DNA from 3 places in the Martelella sp. genome. Region 2 is predicted to be linked to each of the others. Evidence: riboswitches for the same ligand, from Rfam matches in the RefSeq annotation. Region 2 holds a riboswitch; each other region holds the start of a gene.

Region 1 (5,660 bases), on a different contig from region 2:
GCCGGCTAGTTTCATGTTCCGATCTCCCTGAGGCTGACAAGCGCATGTTCGAGATCGGTCTTCCTCGGGACGGCCCGCGGTCATCCGTCCTTCCGATTCTGCAAAAGACCGAAACGCGGAAGACGGCCAATGGCCGCCTTCCGGTATTTTGGTCTTTTTACTCACGTTTTGTGGCGATTTGAGGCCGGAAAGGCCTATCCGCCGTAAAGCGAAACCGAGATGTCCGAAACCTCGGGCGCCTCCTCGATCAGTCCGTTTTCCGCCATGAATGCACCGAACCGCTGGTAGCGCCCGGCATCGAAGGCGGCGGGGCTCTTGCTAAAACGGGCGATGGTATCGGCAAAGGCCGTGCGGTTCAGTTCGTCGTCGAGATCGGGATAGGCCTCGGCGAACAGGCCCCAGGCCTCTTCCGGGTGGTTGGTGATGAAGATCGCCGCGCGCTCCACCGCGTCGAGAAAGCGCAGCAGCCGGTCATCGTCAATGAGTTCGCTGCGGGTCACATAGATCAGCTCGTCATAGACCGGAACGCCGTTTTCCTCTGGAAAGAAGGCCTTGCCCTCCTCGCCCTCGATCGCCATCTGGGTCAGCTCGAAATTGCGGAACGCGCCGATCGTGGCATCGACCTGGCCGGTGAGGAGCGACTGGGTGAGCGCGAAATTGACATTGACCAGCGTGATGTCGTCGCGCGTGAGGCTGGCGCTTGAAAGCATGGCCGAGACGACCGCCTCCTCGATGCCGGCGACCGAAAAGCCGATCTTCCGGCCCTTCAGATCGGCGAGCGACTGGACAGGTCCGTCCGCCATCACCGTCAGCGTGTTGAGCGGCGTCGAGACAAGGGTGCCGAAGCGCTTGATGTCAATGCCGGCGGCGTGGTCGAGATAGAGGTTCGGCTGGTAGTGCACGCCGATATCGGCCCGGCCGGAGGCGACCATGCGCGGCACCATGGACGGATCTGCCGGCGGCACGAGGTCCACGTCGAGCCCCTCGTCGGCGAAATAGCCGTTCGCCTCGGCTATCACCATCGGTGCATGATCCGGGTTCACATACCATTCGAGAATGACGCTGAGCCTGTCATCGGCGGCGGCCAGACCGGGCAGAAGCGTCAGGGCGGCCGCGAGGGCTAGTCTTTTGAGCATTTGATCCTCCTTGGGAAATCGGCGCGGCCGCTCATTGGGCGGGCGACCAGCGGGTGAAAAAGGGCGCGGCGAGATCCACCGCCTTGCGAAACAGAACGGCCTCCAGCGCCAGGATGAACATGGCGGCAAACACCGTATCGCTCTGCATTCGGGCGTTGGCCTGCACCATGACGAAGCCGAGACCGCCAGCAGCGCCCACCCACTCGCCGACGACGGCGCCGAGAGGAGCGAGCGGGGCGGCGATGCGCAGGCCTGAAAAGAGTTGCGGCATGGCGAGCGGCAGACGGATGAGAACCAGAAGCTGCCAGTGTCCTGCACCGTCAAGATGCGCCGCCTTGATGACGGCGCTGTCGGTGCGGGCAAGTCCGTCGGCGAAATTGGAGGCAACGGGAAAGAAGACGATGATCATCGTCATCACCACCTTGGAGGTGATGCCGAAGCCGAACCAGAGCACCAGCATGGGGGCGATGACGAAGACCGGGAACGACTGCAGCACCACGAGCGCCGGCCAGACGAGACGCCCGAAGCGCGGAAAACCGGCGAGCAGGAAGGCGGCGCCCGCGCCGAAGGCCGCGCCGGCGGCAAAGCCGGCGATGATCTCGCGCAGCGTGATGAGGGCGTTCGAGAGGAGGTAGGCATGGCCGGTCCACAGCCTTGCGGCGACGGCAGAGGGCGCGGGCAGGATATAGCGTGGGAGCGCAAACAGCGTGACGACCGCCTGCCAGAGCAGAAGGAGCGCAGCGATCACCATCAGGGATTTCAAAACGGCGAAAAGGCTTTGCCTCAAGTCCCCTCTCCCCGGCGCGGCCGGGCAGCGGACGTAACAAAACAGGCTGATTTTATGGGCGTATCGCTCAATACCAAACTCCGTTCCTACGCCGGCATGACCCGGATCAGGTTCAAGGGTTCGGCCAGAGCCATCTCAGCATCTTCGCAAAGAAGATCGCACCCCTCGGATGGGCTTATCTATGCCTGCGCAGAACGGTCCGGTCAAGGGGCGCTGACGCAGCTTCCGGCCGCCGAAAGGGAATAGAGTTGACAAGCAGGGCGGTTTTCATCTTCAAGTTGTCATGAAGGCATGGCTACAGACGGAATTTTCAGCTAGCGTTCACAAAAAAAGGCTAAGGGTCAGGGACAGAAAGACACTGACCGGCGCACCGGCACCCGGCTGCGCCCGAAATGCGGAGGAAACCCAATGCTTATCGCCATCGTCATCGTGGCGGCACTGTTCGGCATGCTCTTCGGCTTTGACCAGGGCGTGATTTCCGGCGCTTTGCCGTTCATCAAACAGGACTTCACCATCACGCCCTTCATGGAAGGCGTGATTACCTCGGCCGTGCCGCTCGGCGCGGTGGCGGGCACGCTGCTCGCCATGGTCACCACCGACCGCTACGGCCGAAAGCCGATGCTGATCCTCGGCGCCGTGATCTTTCTCGTCGGCTCGCTGATTTCCGCCTTCGCCTTCAACCAGTATGTGCTGACGCTGGCCCGCCTTCTGATCGGCGTCGGCATCGGCGCATCGGCCATGACCGCCCCGATGTTCCTGGCGGAAGTGGCGCCGGCGCGCATTCGCGGCACCATCGTCTCGGCCTTCCAGCTGATGATCACGATCGGCATCATGATTTCCTACATGTCGGACGCGGCCTTCGGCGGCACCGGCGACTGGCGCTGGATGATCGGTGTCGGCGTCTTCCCCTCGATCATCGCCCTTGTCGGCATCCTGCTCTCGCCGGAGACGCCGCGCTGGCTGACGCTGAATTCGAACGCCGACAAGGCGCGCGACATCATCGCCAGGCTGCAGCCGGAATCCTCCGATGCCGAGATCGACGAGATCATCACCGAGATCAAGGAAAGCGCGAAGGACGAGGAAGCCGCCCCTGCCTGGAGCACCTTCCTGAAGAAGGGCATCCTGCCGGTCACGAGCTTCGCCATGATCGTGTTCGTGCTGCAACAGCTCTCCGGCATCAACGCGATCATCTATTACGCCCCGGAAATCTTCAAAAGCGCAGGTTTCTCTGGCACCACGACCCAGCTTCTGGCAACCGTCGGCATCGGCGTGGTCAACGTGGCGCTGACGATCGTCGCCATGTATCTGGTGGAATCCATGGGTCGGCGCAAACTGCTGATCCTGGGCTTTTTCGGCACCGCGGCCTCGATGGCGCTTGTGACCGTCGCGACCATGATGAACATCGCCGCGACCCCCTATCTGGCCATGATCGGGATCTTTGCCTTCATTGCCTTTTTCGCCGTCAGCCTCGGCCCTTTGCCCTGGCTCTACATGGCGGAACTCTTCCCGCTCCGGCTGCGTCCGCGCGGCATGGCGCTGGCATCGATCGCCAACTGGTTCTTCAACTTCGTCGTCGCCCTGCTCTTTCCCGAGCTTCTGGCCGGCATCGGCATCGTCGGCACCTTCGCAATCTTCACCGGCTTCTGCGTGATCGGCATCTTCTACGCCATCGCGGTCGCGCCTGAGACCAAGGGCGTCACCCTCGAGGAGATCGAGCAGCGCACCGTCGCAGCGGGCTGATTCGCCCGCATCGCCTGAAACAGACGGCCCGCCGCAAGCGGGCCGTTTTGCGTGGAGCCGCCAAATTGCCTAAGACTAATGGCTGCATTGTCGCCGATGGACAATCGGCGCCAAACAGACGAAAACGGCGTTGGCATTGAAGCGGGAGGAGACGTCATGCTCGAGCACAAGGTGCGCACCCACAAATCATCGGAAAACCTCAAACGCGAAGACCAGCTTGCCTGGAAGATCGCCGCGGTCGCGACGGACCCCGTGGCGCTCGACGATGACGTGGTGGAGATGATCGGTAACCGGATCATCGACAACGCCGCCGTGGCCGCCGCCTCCATTGCCCGCAGGCCGGCCGTCAGCGCCCGCGCGCAGGCAACCGCCCATCCGTTTTCGCCCGGCGCGACCATCTTCGGCCTTGCCGCGAACAAGCGCTTCTCGCCGGAATGGGCCGCCTGGGCCAATGGCGTCGCCGTGCGCGAGCTCGACTATCACGACACCTTCCTTGCGGCCGACTATTCCCATCCCGGCGACAATATTCCGCCGATCCTGGCCGTCGCCCAGCATTGCGGGCTTTCCGGCGAGGCGCTCGCGCGCGGTATTGCAACCGGTTACGAAATCCAGGTCGATCTCGTCCGCGGCATCTGCCTGCATGAGCACAAGATCGACCATATCGCCCATCTGGGACCGTCGGCGGCCGCCGGCATCGGCACCGCGCTCGGGCTTGATACGGAGACGATCTACCAGGCCGTTCAGCAGGCGCTGCATGTGACGACCACGACGCGCCAGTCGCGCAAGGGCGAGATCTCGAGCTGGAAGGCCTATGCGCCCGCCTTTGCCGGCAAGATGGCGGTCGAGGCCGTTGACCGGGTGATGCGCGGCGAAGGCGCGCCGTCTCCGGCCTGGGAGGGCGAGGACGGCTTCATCGCCTATCTGCTTTCCGGCCCGACGGCCGAATATACCGTGCCGCTGCCGGAAAAGGGCGAACCAAAACGCGCCATCATGGACACCTATACCAAGGAACATTCGGCCGAATACCAGAGCCAGGCGCTGATCGACCTTGCCCGCCGCATGGGCCCCGCGATCGGCGATCTGTCGAAGGTGAAGTCGATCCTGATCGAAACCAGCCACCACACCCATTACGTCATCGGCACAGGCGCCAACGATCCGCAGAAGATGGACCCGAGCGCCAGCCGCGAGACGCTCGACCACTCGATCATGTACATCTTCGCCGTGGCGCTGGAAGACGGCGGCTGGCACCATGAGCGCTCCTATGCGCCCGAACGCGCCAAACGCCCGGAGACCGTTGCGCTGTGGCACAAGATCACCACGGCGGAGAACCCGGAATGGACGCGGCGCTATCACAGCCACGACCCGGCTGAGAAGGCTTTCGGCGGCCATGTGATCGTCACCATGGAGGACGGACGGATCATCGAGGACCAGCTCGCCGTCGCCGATGCCAATCCGCTCGGAAACCGACCCTTCTCGCGGCCGGACTATGTGAAGAAATTCCGCATGCTGGCCCACGGCGTGGTGGCGGCCGGCGAACAGGACCGCTTCCTCGCAACCGTCGAGCGACTGACCTCGCTCGCGCCGGAGGAGCTTTTCGGGCTGAATTTCGTCGTCTCGCCCGACGAGCTCGGCGCGCCGGCAAGGACCGGCATTTTCGACTGGAAATGAGAACAGAGCCGCAGCGCCGGCCTTTGAGGAGGGCCGACGCCGCGCGGCGCATGATCGGGAGGAGAGATCATGACTGAAGCAAGGAAACCGAAGAAATCCGTGGCGCTTTCCGGCGTCGTCGCCGGCAATACGGCGCTTTGCTCCGTCGGCCAGAGCGGCAACGACCTGCACTACCGCGGCTATGACATTCTCGATATTGCCGGCACCTGCGAGTTCGAGGAAATCGCCTACCTTCTGGTCTACGGCGCGCTGCCGGACGCCGCGACGCTTACCGCCTACAAGGCCAAGCTTTCCGCTCTTCGCGGCTTGCCGTCAGCCGTGCGCGGGGC
Region 2 (5,660 bases):
ACATCGATGGCAAGCCGCCAGACGCCTTCGCCCCTGATCGCCGAAACCGTCGAATGAACGATCTCGCCATTGGTAATGTGCAGGCGCTCCTGAAGTTCCGACCCGCCGCCGAGATCATCGAGCGCGCCGCCGGCGAAATCGACCACCAGCTTGCGGACGTCCGCGTCGGCCTCAGTTCCTGATACGCCGCCTTCGCCGCTTCGGATGTCGACCACGCGCGCAATCCGCGCGCGGTCCTCCTCGATCGCGCCCCAGGTCAGGCGATAGGAATATTCGGCCGAACCGCCGGCCTTGGCGGGCGCCTCCGGTTGCCAGAAGGCCACGATATTGTCGTTGACCTCCTTGTCGGTCGGGATCTCGACCAGCGAGATCGACCCCTTGCCCCAGTTGCCGAGCGGCTCGACCAACAGTGACGGCCGGCGCTCGTAATGGGCCTCGGCATCCTGATAGTCCTCGAAATCCCGATGGCGCTGGTAAAGCCCGAAGGCGCGCGGATCGGTCTCGGTGAAGAAGGAATTGGCGAGCTTCTTCGCGTTTTGAAGGTTGCGCCACAGCTCGGTTCCGTCCGCCCGCACGATCTTCAGACCCTCGCTGTCGTGGACCCGCTCGCGATAGTCATCGAAGGCGTGGTGGTTGGCCGGCCCGAACAGGAACATCGACGTCATGGGAGCAACGCCGAGACGGGCGATATCGTTCCGGAAAAACAGCCGCGCCGTCACATCCATGCGCGTGTTCTTGCCGGGCGTGATCACGAACCGGTAGGCGCCGGCCACGCTCGGACCGTCGAGTTCGGCGAAAACGGTGATCTTCTCGCCCTCGGCTGCCGGCCGGACGATGTAGAAGGCGGAGAACCGCGGAAACTCTTCGCCTTCGTTCGTCGCGGTGTTGATTGCCAGCCCGCGCGCCGAAAGCCCGTAGAGATTGCCCTGGCCGAGCGCGCGGAAATAGGACGAACCGAGAAACGAGATCAGTTCGTCGGAAATGTCTGACCGGTTCAGCGGATAATTGATGCGGAAACCGGCAACGCCGGGCAGTTCGACATCCTTGAACTGCTCGGCGTCAAGCGGCGCGCGAAAAATAAAGTCACTGGCCGAGAACACCAGTTTCTCAGCCTTGCCGTTGGCAACCTCGTAGATCTCGACCGGTGTCTTGAACAACCAGCCGAGCGAAAAGGCCTGCAACTGGAAATCCGACTGGTCCCGCCAGATCGCTTTGTTCGGATCGTAGCGGACCGCGCGGTAGTCGTCGTAATGGAGCGCTTCGAACGGCGCGGGGACATTCTGTACCGGTTCCTGATACGGTTTGGCGGCGCGCGCCTTCATTCGGGCCGTCAGCGTATCGAAGGTAAAGGCGTCCGGCGACGGCGCCTCCGCCTGTACGGCGTCGTTCTGGTCCGGCACCTTGGCGGGTTCGACGGCTGCGTCCTGCCCGAATGCGCGCCCTGCAAAGCCGGAAAAAGCCAGCGCGCCGACCGCCGTTTGCGCCAGAAAAAAACGTCTTTTCATTCAAATTCCCGTCGGTTGAAAAAGAAGCTTCCGCAATGTTGCATGGCACCAAATCCAGCGCCGAAACGTCTTCTTTGGAAAGGTCGACCCTTGTCCCGAAACAGCGCGGAAGTTGCCTTCGCGGCACGCGCGGACGAGTCCGTAACGGCGGAGCGCCGGTTCGGTTCCACGTCCAGGCAAAAAACCAATGCAAGTTTCCATGCGTTAACAGATAGGGCCCATTCTTGCGCGCACCAAAAGGGGCTGGAACGCCGCGTTGCATTCCAGCCCCATTTATAAGGCAGCCATTCAACCAAAGAATGGCAAGATCATGGCAATATGCCTTCTTCGCGCCGCAATATTTTCGACCGTCCGGAGGGCGACGTCAAGATGGCGGCGCTGCCGAAAAACGCCTTTTTTATCAGGCGGCTTTCACGATTTCGACGAGTTCGATGGCAAAGTTCAGATCCTGTCCGGCGAGCGGATGGTTGGCGTCGACGGTGACCTGCTCTTCCTCGACCTTGGTAACGATCAACGGCACGGTCTGGCCGTCGGGCGTGCGGGCCTGCAGCTGCATGCCGGGCGCCACGTCAACCTCCGCCGGCATGGCCGAACGCGGCACGACCTGTACCTTCTGCGGATCATGCGGCCCATAGGCCTCGTCGGAGGGAACCTGAACCTGACGGTTGTCGCCGACAGTCATGCCGGCGATCTCGCGGTCGAGTCCGGGAATGATCTGGCCGGCGCCGACGGTGAACTCCAGCGGCTGGCGACCCTCGGAGGAATCGAAGGTCGAACCGTCGTTGAGCGTTCCGGTATAGTGAATACGAACGGTGTCCCCGCTCTTTGCTTCTGCCATTTCGTGTGCTCCTTCCTTGAACACCGAGCGCGACAGCGAAAGACAGGCAAATGCCCGGCCCGCGCCGTAGCGCCGTTTCTCTTTCCTGAAGCGCGTACAAGGTCATTTTCGCGCGCTGCAGAGGATTGAGCCGACACGCTTTCCTGCATGACGACTGGCGGGCACATCCGGAAATCCGGATGTGCCCCATACCTAGTCACTTTCGCCGACTATTTCAAATAGGCCGGAGCCCTTGAATTCGCGGCCCGCCCGCGATAGGTGTCGGAAAGCTCTAACGGGGTGCGGAACGCTGATCCTTGCGTCAACCGCTGAGAGGTGAACACCAACCCGAGGAACCTGATCCGGCTAAAACCGGCGGAGGGATTAGACGCGTGAACCAGAAGACGCCCTTTTCCCTTGTTGATTGCGACAGCACGAAGGAGGCGTCATGTCAGCTCACCATCTGAAAATTGCGGTTACGGCACTGGCAATCGGGGCTGCCGGCGCAGCCCATGCCCAGGACGCCAGGGTGCTGACCGTCTATACCTATGAAAGCTTCAACACGGAATGGGGCCCGGGGCCGCTGGTAAAAGACGCCTTCGAGGCCCGATGCGGCTGCACCGTGAAATTCGTCGGCGCGGAGGATGGCGTGGCGCTCCTGAACCGGCTGAAGCTCGAGGGCCGCACGAGCCCGGCCGATATCGTGCTCGGCCTCGACAACAACCTGATCCACGAGGCGAAGGAGACGGGACTTTTTGCCGCATCGGGGGTCTCGACCGAAAACCTCGCCATTCCCGGCGGCTTTGACGACGATATTTTCGTGCCCTTCGACTACGGCTATTTCGACATCGTCTACGACAGCGAGAGTATCGAAACCCCGCCGACAACGCTCGATGACCTCGTCAACGGACCGAGCGGCGAAAAAATCGTTATCGAGGATCCGCGTACCTCCACCCCGGGGCTTGGCATGCTGTTGTGGATGAAGGCAGTCTACGGCGACGAGGCGGCGGCAACGTGGGAGACGCTTTCAAAGCGCATTCTGACGGTCGCGCCCGGCTGGTCCGAGGCCTACGGTCTCTTCACCAGCGGCGAGGCGCCGATGGTGCTGTCCTACACCACCTCGCCCGCCTATCACCAGATTGCCGAGGAGACCGACCGCTACAAGGCGGCCGATATCGAAGACGGGCTCTATATCCAGATCGAGGTCGCCGGCATGACGGAGATGGCCGAGGACCCGGCGCTGGCAAAGTCCTTCCTCGAATTTATCCTGACGCCCGGCTTTCAGGACGCGATCCCGACGCATAACTGGATGATGCCCGTGGCGCAGACATCCGATCCCCTGCCCGCAGCGTTTCAAAACGCAGTCACGCCGGACAAGACCCTGCAGTTTGCCCCCGACGTGGTTGCGGAAAACCGGCAGGCCTGGATCGATGAATGGCTGAACGCCATGAGCGCGCGGTGACGGAACCGCAGCCGTGTATCTGACAGGGGCGGAGTTCCGCCGCAATCTTTCCGCCGGCCTCGCCGCCCTTCTCGCCGTTCTCGGCTTCATTGCCGTGGCAGTCGCGGCGCTTGCCGGGTTCGGACGGCTTGCCGATGCGGCGGCGGTCCTGGACGAGCCCTATGTCTGGCGCATCCTGCGCTTCACACTCTATCAGGCTTGCCTGTCAACGCTGATCTCCGTCGCTCTGGCCATCCCCGTAGCGCTTGCCATGGCAAGGCGTCCGCTGTTTCCCGGTCGCATCTGGATCGTCCGACTCATGGCCGTGCCGCTCGGACTTCCGGTGTTGATCGGCGCGCTCGGCATTATCGGCATCTGGGGACGGCAGGGCCTGTTCAACGATATGCTGGATCTGGCGGCGCTCGGTCGCCCGCTGCAGATCTATGGCCTGCAGGGCATTCTGATCGCCCATGTCTATTTCAACCTGCCGCTTGCCGCCCGCCTCATTCTGGCGGGGCTTGAACGCGTGCCGCAGGAATATTTCAAGACTGCGGCGATGCTCGCCATGCCGCAGCGCAGCGTGTTCCGCCTGATCGAATGGCCGGTGATCGCGCCGCTGATCGCGGGCGTGGCCGGCCTCATCTTCATGCTGTGCGCCACCTCGTTCACGCTGGTGCTGATCCTCGGCGGCGGGCCGGCGGCGACCACGATCGAGGTTGCGATCTACCAGGCGCTGCGGTTCGATTTCAATCCCGCCCGTGCCGTCGCTCTTTCCGGCCTGCAGATCGTGCTGACAGCGCTGGTCCTTGCTGCCCTTGCCTTCCTGCCGCGCGCCGGCGATCCGGGAACAAGCGCCAGCAGCGAGGCCGGCCGCCGGCCCGATGCGGACCATCGGCTGTCGCGCGGCTTCGATTTCGCTTTGATCGCGCTTTTCACGCTTTGGCTTATCCTGCCGCTCGCCATCATCGTGGTGAAGGGCGCAGGCGCCGGTCTGATCGGTTTGCTCGTCGAACCCGTCTTCCTCAGGGCGACGGCGACCAGCCTCGCCATTGCCCTGTCGGCGGCGCTGACCGCGCTCGCCGTGGCGCTTTCCTTCATTACGGCCATCGGGGCAATCCGAACCTTGAGGGACCCCGGACCCTTTTATCGCGGCAGCGCCGGCGCCATGTCGGCCATGGGCTCGCTTGTGCTTCTGGTGCCGCCGATCGTGCTGGGCACCGGCTGGTTTCTGCTGTTGCGCCCCTTCGGGCTGACCGATGCCGCAGCGCCTGTGATCGTCGCCGCGATCAACGCGCTGATGGCGCTGCCCTTCGTGCTGCGCGTGCTGCAGCCGGCCTTTGCCGTCCATCGGTCCCGCACCGCCCGACTTGCCGCAAGCCTCGGGCTTTCCGGCCTTGCCCGCTTGCGGATCGTTGACTGGCCGGGTCTGAGGAGACCCGTGCTGACGGCGCTGGCCTTTGCCATGGCGCTGTCGCTCGGCGATCTCGGCGCAGTCGCCCTCTTCGGCGGCGATCAGCTGACCACCCTGCCCTGGCTGCTCTACAGCCGGCTCGGCAGCTATCGTACGGACGATGCGAACGGGCTGGCACTGATCCTGGGCGCGCTTTGCCTCGTGCTGATGATCGCCGGCACGCGCGCGCCCCGAAACGCTGGAAGAGGACAGACGTGACGCAATCTCCCTCAATCGTTCTGGACTCCGCGGCTCTTGCCCTCGGCGACAAGAATTTCCGCTTCAGCGGCGAAATCGCCGGCGGCCGCGTGACGGCGGTGACCGGCCGCTCCGGCTCCGGCAAGACCACGCTTTTGAACCTGATCGCCGGCTTTGAAAAACCCGACAGCGGGCGCGTCGTTATCGGCGGCGCGGCGATGAATGGCCTGCATGTGGCAAAGCGCCCGG
Region 3 (5,660 bases), on a different contig from region 2:
ATAAAGAGCGGCCTCTGCCGATATCTCCATCAGCAGGCCTTGCGTTTCGGGATCAAGGCCGTTCCAGAGGCCTTCAGAGAAATAGATCACGCCGGAGGCGCGGATGTGCCCGGTCTCCGTCAGGCACGGCACGACTTCGTAGAGCTTGAAACCGGCATAGGCGGATTTGGTCAGGTCCATCGCATCGGCAACGCCGGTTGAAAGCGCGTTATAGGTCTCGGTGATCGGGATGCCGACGGGCACCGCCCCGAAGGCGCTCCAGAGCCCGGTATGAAGCGGACTGTTGATAACGCGGATGGTGACGCCCTCGAGTTGCTCCGGCCGTGTCACCGGCGTCCTGGTCAGGAGGTGGCGGGCGCCGTAATCGATGAAACCGCCGACGATGAAGCGCTCGTCCGCGAGCCGCTCCCTCAGATTGTCGCCGACCGGCCCTGTGACCACGCGCCGGAGGTGCTCCGGACTGCGGAACAGGAAGGGCAGGTCGAGAAGCTGCAGCTCCGGCACCCAGGCGGAAAGTGCCGAAACGGTCGACAGGCTCGCCTGCACCGCGCCGAGACGGATGCCGTCGGCCACCTGTTTTTCGCCGCCGAGCGCGCCATTGGTGACGATATTGAAGCGGAAGCGCCCGGGAAGTCGTTCCTCGGCCTTCTCGGCAAGGAAGCGCCAGATCTTGGTCTCCGGCTTGTCCTCTCCGAGCAGCGAAGCGACCGTTATCGTGGTCTGGGCGATGGCGGGGCGGGCGAGATAGGGGGTCGAAAGGACGGCCAGCGTTCCGGCCTTCAGAAGGGTGCGGCGATTGAGGGTTCTCATGATGTTTCCTCTCAGATCAGAAGGGTGAAAGCGCAGAAGAGCGCGACTGCCGCAAGCAGTGCGGCCAGATAGGGCAGCGTCGCGCGAAACAGCGATGCTGCCGGAATTTTGGCGACGCCGCCGACCACCAGCACCAGCATGCCGACGGGCGGCGTCAGTCCGCCGATCATCAGCGTGGTGACGCTGATGACGCCGAAGGCGATCGGGTTAAGCCCGGCATCTGTGGCAAGCGGCAGCAAAAGCGGGCCGAAAAGCAGGATCGCCGCTCCGATATCGAGAAAGAGGCCGGCGAGAAGCAGCACAGCCACGCAAAAGGCGAGGATCGCTGCGGGCGAACCGCCAAGCACGCCGGCGGCCGAAGACAGCATGCCGGCGACCCCGTCGACGGCAAGCTGGAAGGCAAACGGCCCGGCCGCGCCGATCAGGAGACCGATGGCGGCGGCTTCCGTGGCCGACTGCCGGAACACCGAGAGTAGCGTCATGAGGCGCGTTTTCGAGAAGGCAGCAAGCGCAAGCGTATAGGCGGCGGCAAGCGCGGCCGCTTCCGTGGTGGTGACGATGCCGATGCGGATGCCGAAGACGACGATGACGCCGAGCCCGAAAGCCGGGACGGCAGCGAGGAAGGCCTGCTTACGCGCAGCCGGGGTCGCGCGCGTGCCGCCCGGCCGGTCGCGCGTCGTCAGGTGAATGGCGACGGCAAGGCTCGCCGCCATGACAAGGCCGGCGGCGAGCCCGCCGACAAGCAGCTTGCCGACCGAGAGATCGGTCGCGGCCGCAAGAATGAGAAAGGCGATTGACGGCGGGATCACATTGTCGAGCACCGAGGAGGCGGCGATGATCGCCCCTGCGCGGGCCGGCGGGTAGCCGTGACGCACCAGTTCGGGCTGAAAGGTGGTGGCTGAAAACACCGCATTGGCAACCGACGAACCGGACGCGCCGGAAAATAGCGCGCCGGTGGCGAGCACCGTCTGCGCCAGCCCGCCGCGCCGGTGGCCGACAAGCGATGCGGCGAAGGCGACGAGATGCGCGGCCGCGCCGGAGGCCGAAAGGGCCGCCCCCGTCAAGAGGAAGAAGGGGATCGCCAGAAGCAGGAAATGCGACATGCCGGAAACCGCTGTCGTCACCATCGTTTCCGGCGCCAGATTGCCGCCGAAGGGCATGGCGAAAAGGGCCGCGGCGAGGAAGGCATGGGCAAGCGGGGCAGCCGCGATCAGACCGATGGCGGCGAAAAGCGCAATCGCGGCACTCGGCGGAACGGCCGTTGCCAGATTGAAACGCAGGCATGCGAGGGAGATGAGGCCGGCCAGACCGACAGAAACCGCAAGCGACAGGAACCGCCGTTCGCTGATGCGCCTGAGGGCAAGGGTCGCGGCGATCAGCGCGCCGCCCGCGCCGGTGACGGCAAAGCGCACCCATTCGGGCAGGCCGAGGGTCGGCGAGGTGCCGCCGATCAGCGTTGCGACGCGAGCGCTGCCAAGGGCGAGGACAAGGGCAGCGATGAGGCTGACGGCATCGGCGATGATGCGGGCGGGCAATTCCGCCCGCCTTGAAAAGGGGAGTTCAAGCCGCATGGCGAGCGGGCCGGTCATGGCAAGCGGCGCGGCAAGAAAGACCAGCGCCACATTCAGCCAGATGCCGAGATCCTCGGTGCCGATCAGCCCGGTCCGGAAGACATAGCGGAGCACGACGCTGAGGAGGACGAGCGCGAGCATCAGCGCCAGAACGACGCCCGCCATCATCGAAAGCGTCGTCTGAAGCCTGTCCGCAAGGCGGCCGGCCACGCGCTCGATTGCCGCCGATGTCATCGCGCCCGGATCGCGAGCGCCGCGTCGACGGCCCGGCGGAAGTCGCGGGTCGCCTTCGTCACGTCGGGCGCATGGAAGATTGCCGAGATCACGGCGATGCCGTCGGCCCCGTCGGCGATCAGTTCGGGCACATGTTCGAGCTTGATGCCGGCGATCGCGCCGACCGGCAGGTCCGGCCTCGCGTTCTTCAGGCCGCGGCGCAGCGCGCGAAACCCCTCGACGCCCACCGGCGGGTCGGAGTTGATCTTGGAGAGCGTATGAAACACGCCGCCGATACAGGCATAGTCGACCGGGGCCGCTGCCGCCCGCGCGCCATCGGACGCATTCTTGACGGTCAGGCCGATGATGGCGTCCGGCCCGAGCAGCCGTCGCGCGGTCTCGGGATCCATGTCGTCTGCGCCGAGGTGGACGCCGGCGGCTTCTGCCGCGAGCGCGACGTCGACCCGGTCATTGACCACGAGCGGAACGCCGGTCGGCTCAAGCGCCTTGCGGATTTCCACGGCCCGTTCGATCATCTGGCGGGTCTTGGCGTATTTGTCGCGATACTGGATCAAGGTCGCGCCGTTTTCGGCGGCATGCCGCGCCAGTTCGGCAAGCGGCGCGGTCTCGACCAGCCCGGCATCGACCAGGGCGTTCAGGCGATAGTCGACCGTTCTCATGGCTGCGTCTCACCAGCCTGCAAAAGGCGGCTGCGGCGAAATTCCAACGACATATGACGACCTCCATGGCATTGCGGAGACCGGCGCGGAAGCGAAAACAAAGGGGAATAGCCGATTTTTCCGTTCCTACGCCGGAATGACCCGGATCAGGTTCAAGGGTCCGGCCCGTTGCCATCTCAGCATCGCAGGATGCTCCCCTCGGAATGGACGGGATTCTGTCGGGCTTTCAGCCCGGTGTCAACCGGTCTCGACCGGCGTCAAGGGCTAGCATCCCGAAATCGGAAAGCGCCGTGAGCACGGTGTCGGCGCCCGCGGCCCGAAGCCGTTCGGCATGAAGCGGCCTGACGCCCTCAAGATGGCTGCCGCCGATAAACCCGAAAACGCGCATGCCGGCGCGTCCCGCGCCGGTCACGCCGGCGATGGCGTCTTCCAGCACCACGCACTCCTTCGGCAGGGCGCCGCGTTTTTCGGCAGCGTAAAGGAAAAGATCGGGCGCCGGCTTGCCGTGTTCTACCGATTCGGCGCTGAAGGCCCGGCCTTCGAAGCGTTGGGCAAAACCGATCGCCTGAAGCGCGACGCCGAGCCTCTTGTAGGACCCGCCGGAGGCGATGCAGTAGTCGATACCGGCCGCCTCCAGCCGGTCAAGCATGGCTTCAGCGCCGGCCATCGGCTTCAACTCGCGGCGATAGCGGTCAAACAGCCGCGCATACCACGCCTCCTGGAAATCGGGATCGACCGCCCTGCCGGTCTGTCCCTCCACGTAAGCGATGATCTGCCTGACCGAAGAGCCCAGGAATTCCTCGACCAGCATATCCCAGTCGACCGCGACCCCGTATTGGGCAAGCGATACCTGAAGCTCGGCAAGCGCGATGATCTCGCTGTCGGCAATCACGCCGTCAAAGTCGAAAATGACTGTCTTTATCATGGTTCCCTGGCCAATACGCTTCGGCTGAGGCGACGCCGTCGGGGCCGCGCCGTTCCCATCTTGCTGCCTGCTATGGCCTGTTTTGCGACCAATTGCAAATCCGGATGCCAGGCGGTCCGATCGAAAATTAATGAATATCAATTGTTTATGCAGGTCTCGCGCGGCGGTCGAGACGGGACTTGACTGCGGAAGCCCGAGGCGAGGCTCTGACATCAAGAACGCTGACGTCTGAAATCAGAGATATTGGATATTCATCTTTCCTGATCCCTGCTAATTCTGGCGCAAGGGATATTTCGGGAAAGATATCATGCAACAGGCCAGGACCAGCGGCATCGACCGCGACATGCTGATCATCATGTTGGCGGGCGGGCTGGTGCTGGCCCTGTCCTTCGGCGTTCGCTCGGTTTTCGGCGGCGTGGTCCTGCCGCTGTCGGATGATCTTTTCGCCGGCCGGATCGAGATATTCTCTCTGTCGATTGCCATCCAGAACCTCGTCTGGGGGCTGGCGCAGCCGTTTTTCGGCATGCTCGCCGACAAGTTCGGCGACCGGCGCGCGCTCTGGCTCGGCTTTGCCTGCTACGTGCTCGGCATGGTCATCTGCGTTTTCGGCGTCTCCCCCTTCGCCCAGCATATGGGGGCCGGCGTTCTCGTGGGCATGGGCGTTTCGGGCACGGCCTTCGGCACGGTCCTGGCCGTGGTCGGGCGCGCCGCGCCTGCCGAAAAGCGTGGGTTCTACCTCGGGGTGGCCTCCGCCATGGGCTCCGCCGGCCAGGCGGTGCTGCCGCTTCTGACGGCATTCCTGATCAGCCGGTTCGACTGGCAGACGACGCTTCTGATCATCACCGCGCTGCTGGCGCCGATGGCGCTCGCCATCCCGTTTTTGCATGTGAAAAACAAGGGCGCTGCCGCCGAGAGCGAGATCGACCTGCCGCAGACCATCCGCGCCGCCTTCGGCCATGGCAGCTTCGTGATGCTGGCTGCCGGCTTCTTCGTCTGCGGCTTCCACCTCGCCTTCATTACCGCGCATCTGCCGAATTATGTTCAGAATTTCTGCACCGGCACGACGCTTTCCGCTCCCGAACTGCGTGCGCTCGGTCTGAAGGCGCTGGCGCTTGCCGGCTTCGCCAATATTTTCGGCACGCTGATTGCCGCGCGCCTCGGCAATTTCTTCGCCAAGCCGCATGTCCTGGCCGCCATCTATGCTTTGCGCGCCGTGGTCATCCTCGTCTTTATCTGGCTGCCGCTGACGCCGGTTAGCGTGCTGGTCTTCGGCCTCGTCATGGGCGTGCTCTGGTTGTCGACCGTGCCGCTGACCAGCGCGCTGATCGTCGTCATGTTCGGCCCGCGCGCCATGGGCACGCTGTTCGGCTTCGTGTTTTTGAGCCACCAGCTCGGCGGGTTCGCCGGCGTCTGGCTCGGCGGCGCCTGGTTCGACCGCTACGGCAATTACGATGTGATCTG

What was found. A riboswitch is a leader RNA that binds a small molecule or an ion and turns the genes downstream of it on or off. The one in region 2 is predicted to bind thiamine pyrophosphate.
Region 1: it holds a riboswitch for thiamine pyrophosphate, as region 2 does, so the genes downstream of both, AC5DC2_RS05975 (ABC transporter permease) here and thiB (thiamine ABC transporter substrate binding subunit) in region 2, are expected to answer to the same signal.
Region 3: it holds a riboswitch for thiamine pyrophosphate, as region 2 does, so the genes downstream of both, thiE (thiamine phosphate synthase) here and thiB (thiamine ABC transporter substrate binding subunit) in region 2, are expected to answer to the same signal.

What each region holds. Positions count from the first base shown of each region.
Region 1 covers NZ_CFHTCS010000044.1:4,588-10,247, forward strand. Annotated here, with positions in the region: gene AC5DC2_RS05965 (hypothetical protein) at 1-15, opposite strand, end outside; gene AC5DC2_RS05970 (ABC transporter substrate-binding protein) at 195-1,136, opposite strand; gene AC5DC2_RS05975 (ABC transporter permease) at 1,168-1,887, opposite strand; TPP riboswitch at 1,990-2,099, opposite strand; gene AC5DC2_RS05980 (sugar porter family MFS transporter) at 2,305-3,663, shown strand; gene AC5DC2_RS05985 (MmgE/PrpD family protein) at 3,820-5,331, shown strand; gene prpC (bifunctional 2-methylcitrate synthase/citrate synthase) at 5,401-5,660, shown strand, end outside.
Region 2 covers NZ_CFHTCS010000185.1:261-5,920, reverse strand. Annotated here, with positions in the region: gene AC5DC2_RS14600 (OpgD/OpgG family glucan biosynthesis protein) at 1-1,505, opposite strand, end outside; gene AC5DC2_RS14595 (FKBP-type peptidyl-prolyl cis-trans isomerase) at 1,906-2,343, opposite strand; TPP riboswitch at 2,609-2,723, shown strand; gene thiB (thiamine ABC transporter substrate binding subunit) at 2,771-3,784, shown strand; gene thiP (thiamine/thiamine pyrophosphate ABC transporter permease) at 3,798-5,432, shown strand; partial or broken gene AC5DC2_RS14580 (ATP-binding cassette domain-containing protein) at 5,429-5,660, shown strand, end outside.
Region 3 covers NZ_CFHTCS010000057.1:5,673-11,332, reverse strand. Annotated here, with positions in the region: gene AC5DC2_RS07205 (TRAP transporter substrate-binding protein) at 1-810, opposite strand, end outside; gene AC5DC2_RS07200 (TRAP transporter large permease subunit) at 822-2,615, opposite strand; gene thiE (thiamine phosphate synthase) at 2,612-3,274, opposite strand; TPP riboswitch at 3,381-3,483, opposite strand; gene AC5DC2_RS07190 (HAD family hydrolase) at 3,501-4,199, opposite strand; gene AC5DC2_RS07185 (MFS transporter) at 4,507-5,660, shown strand, end outside.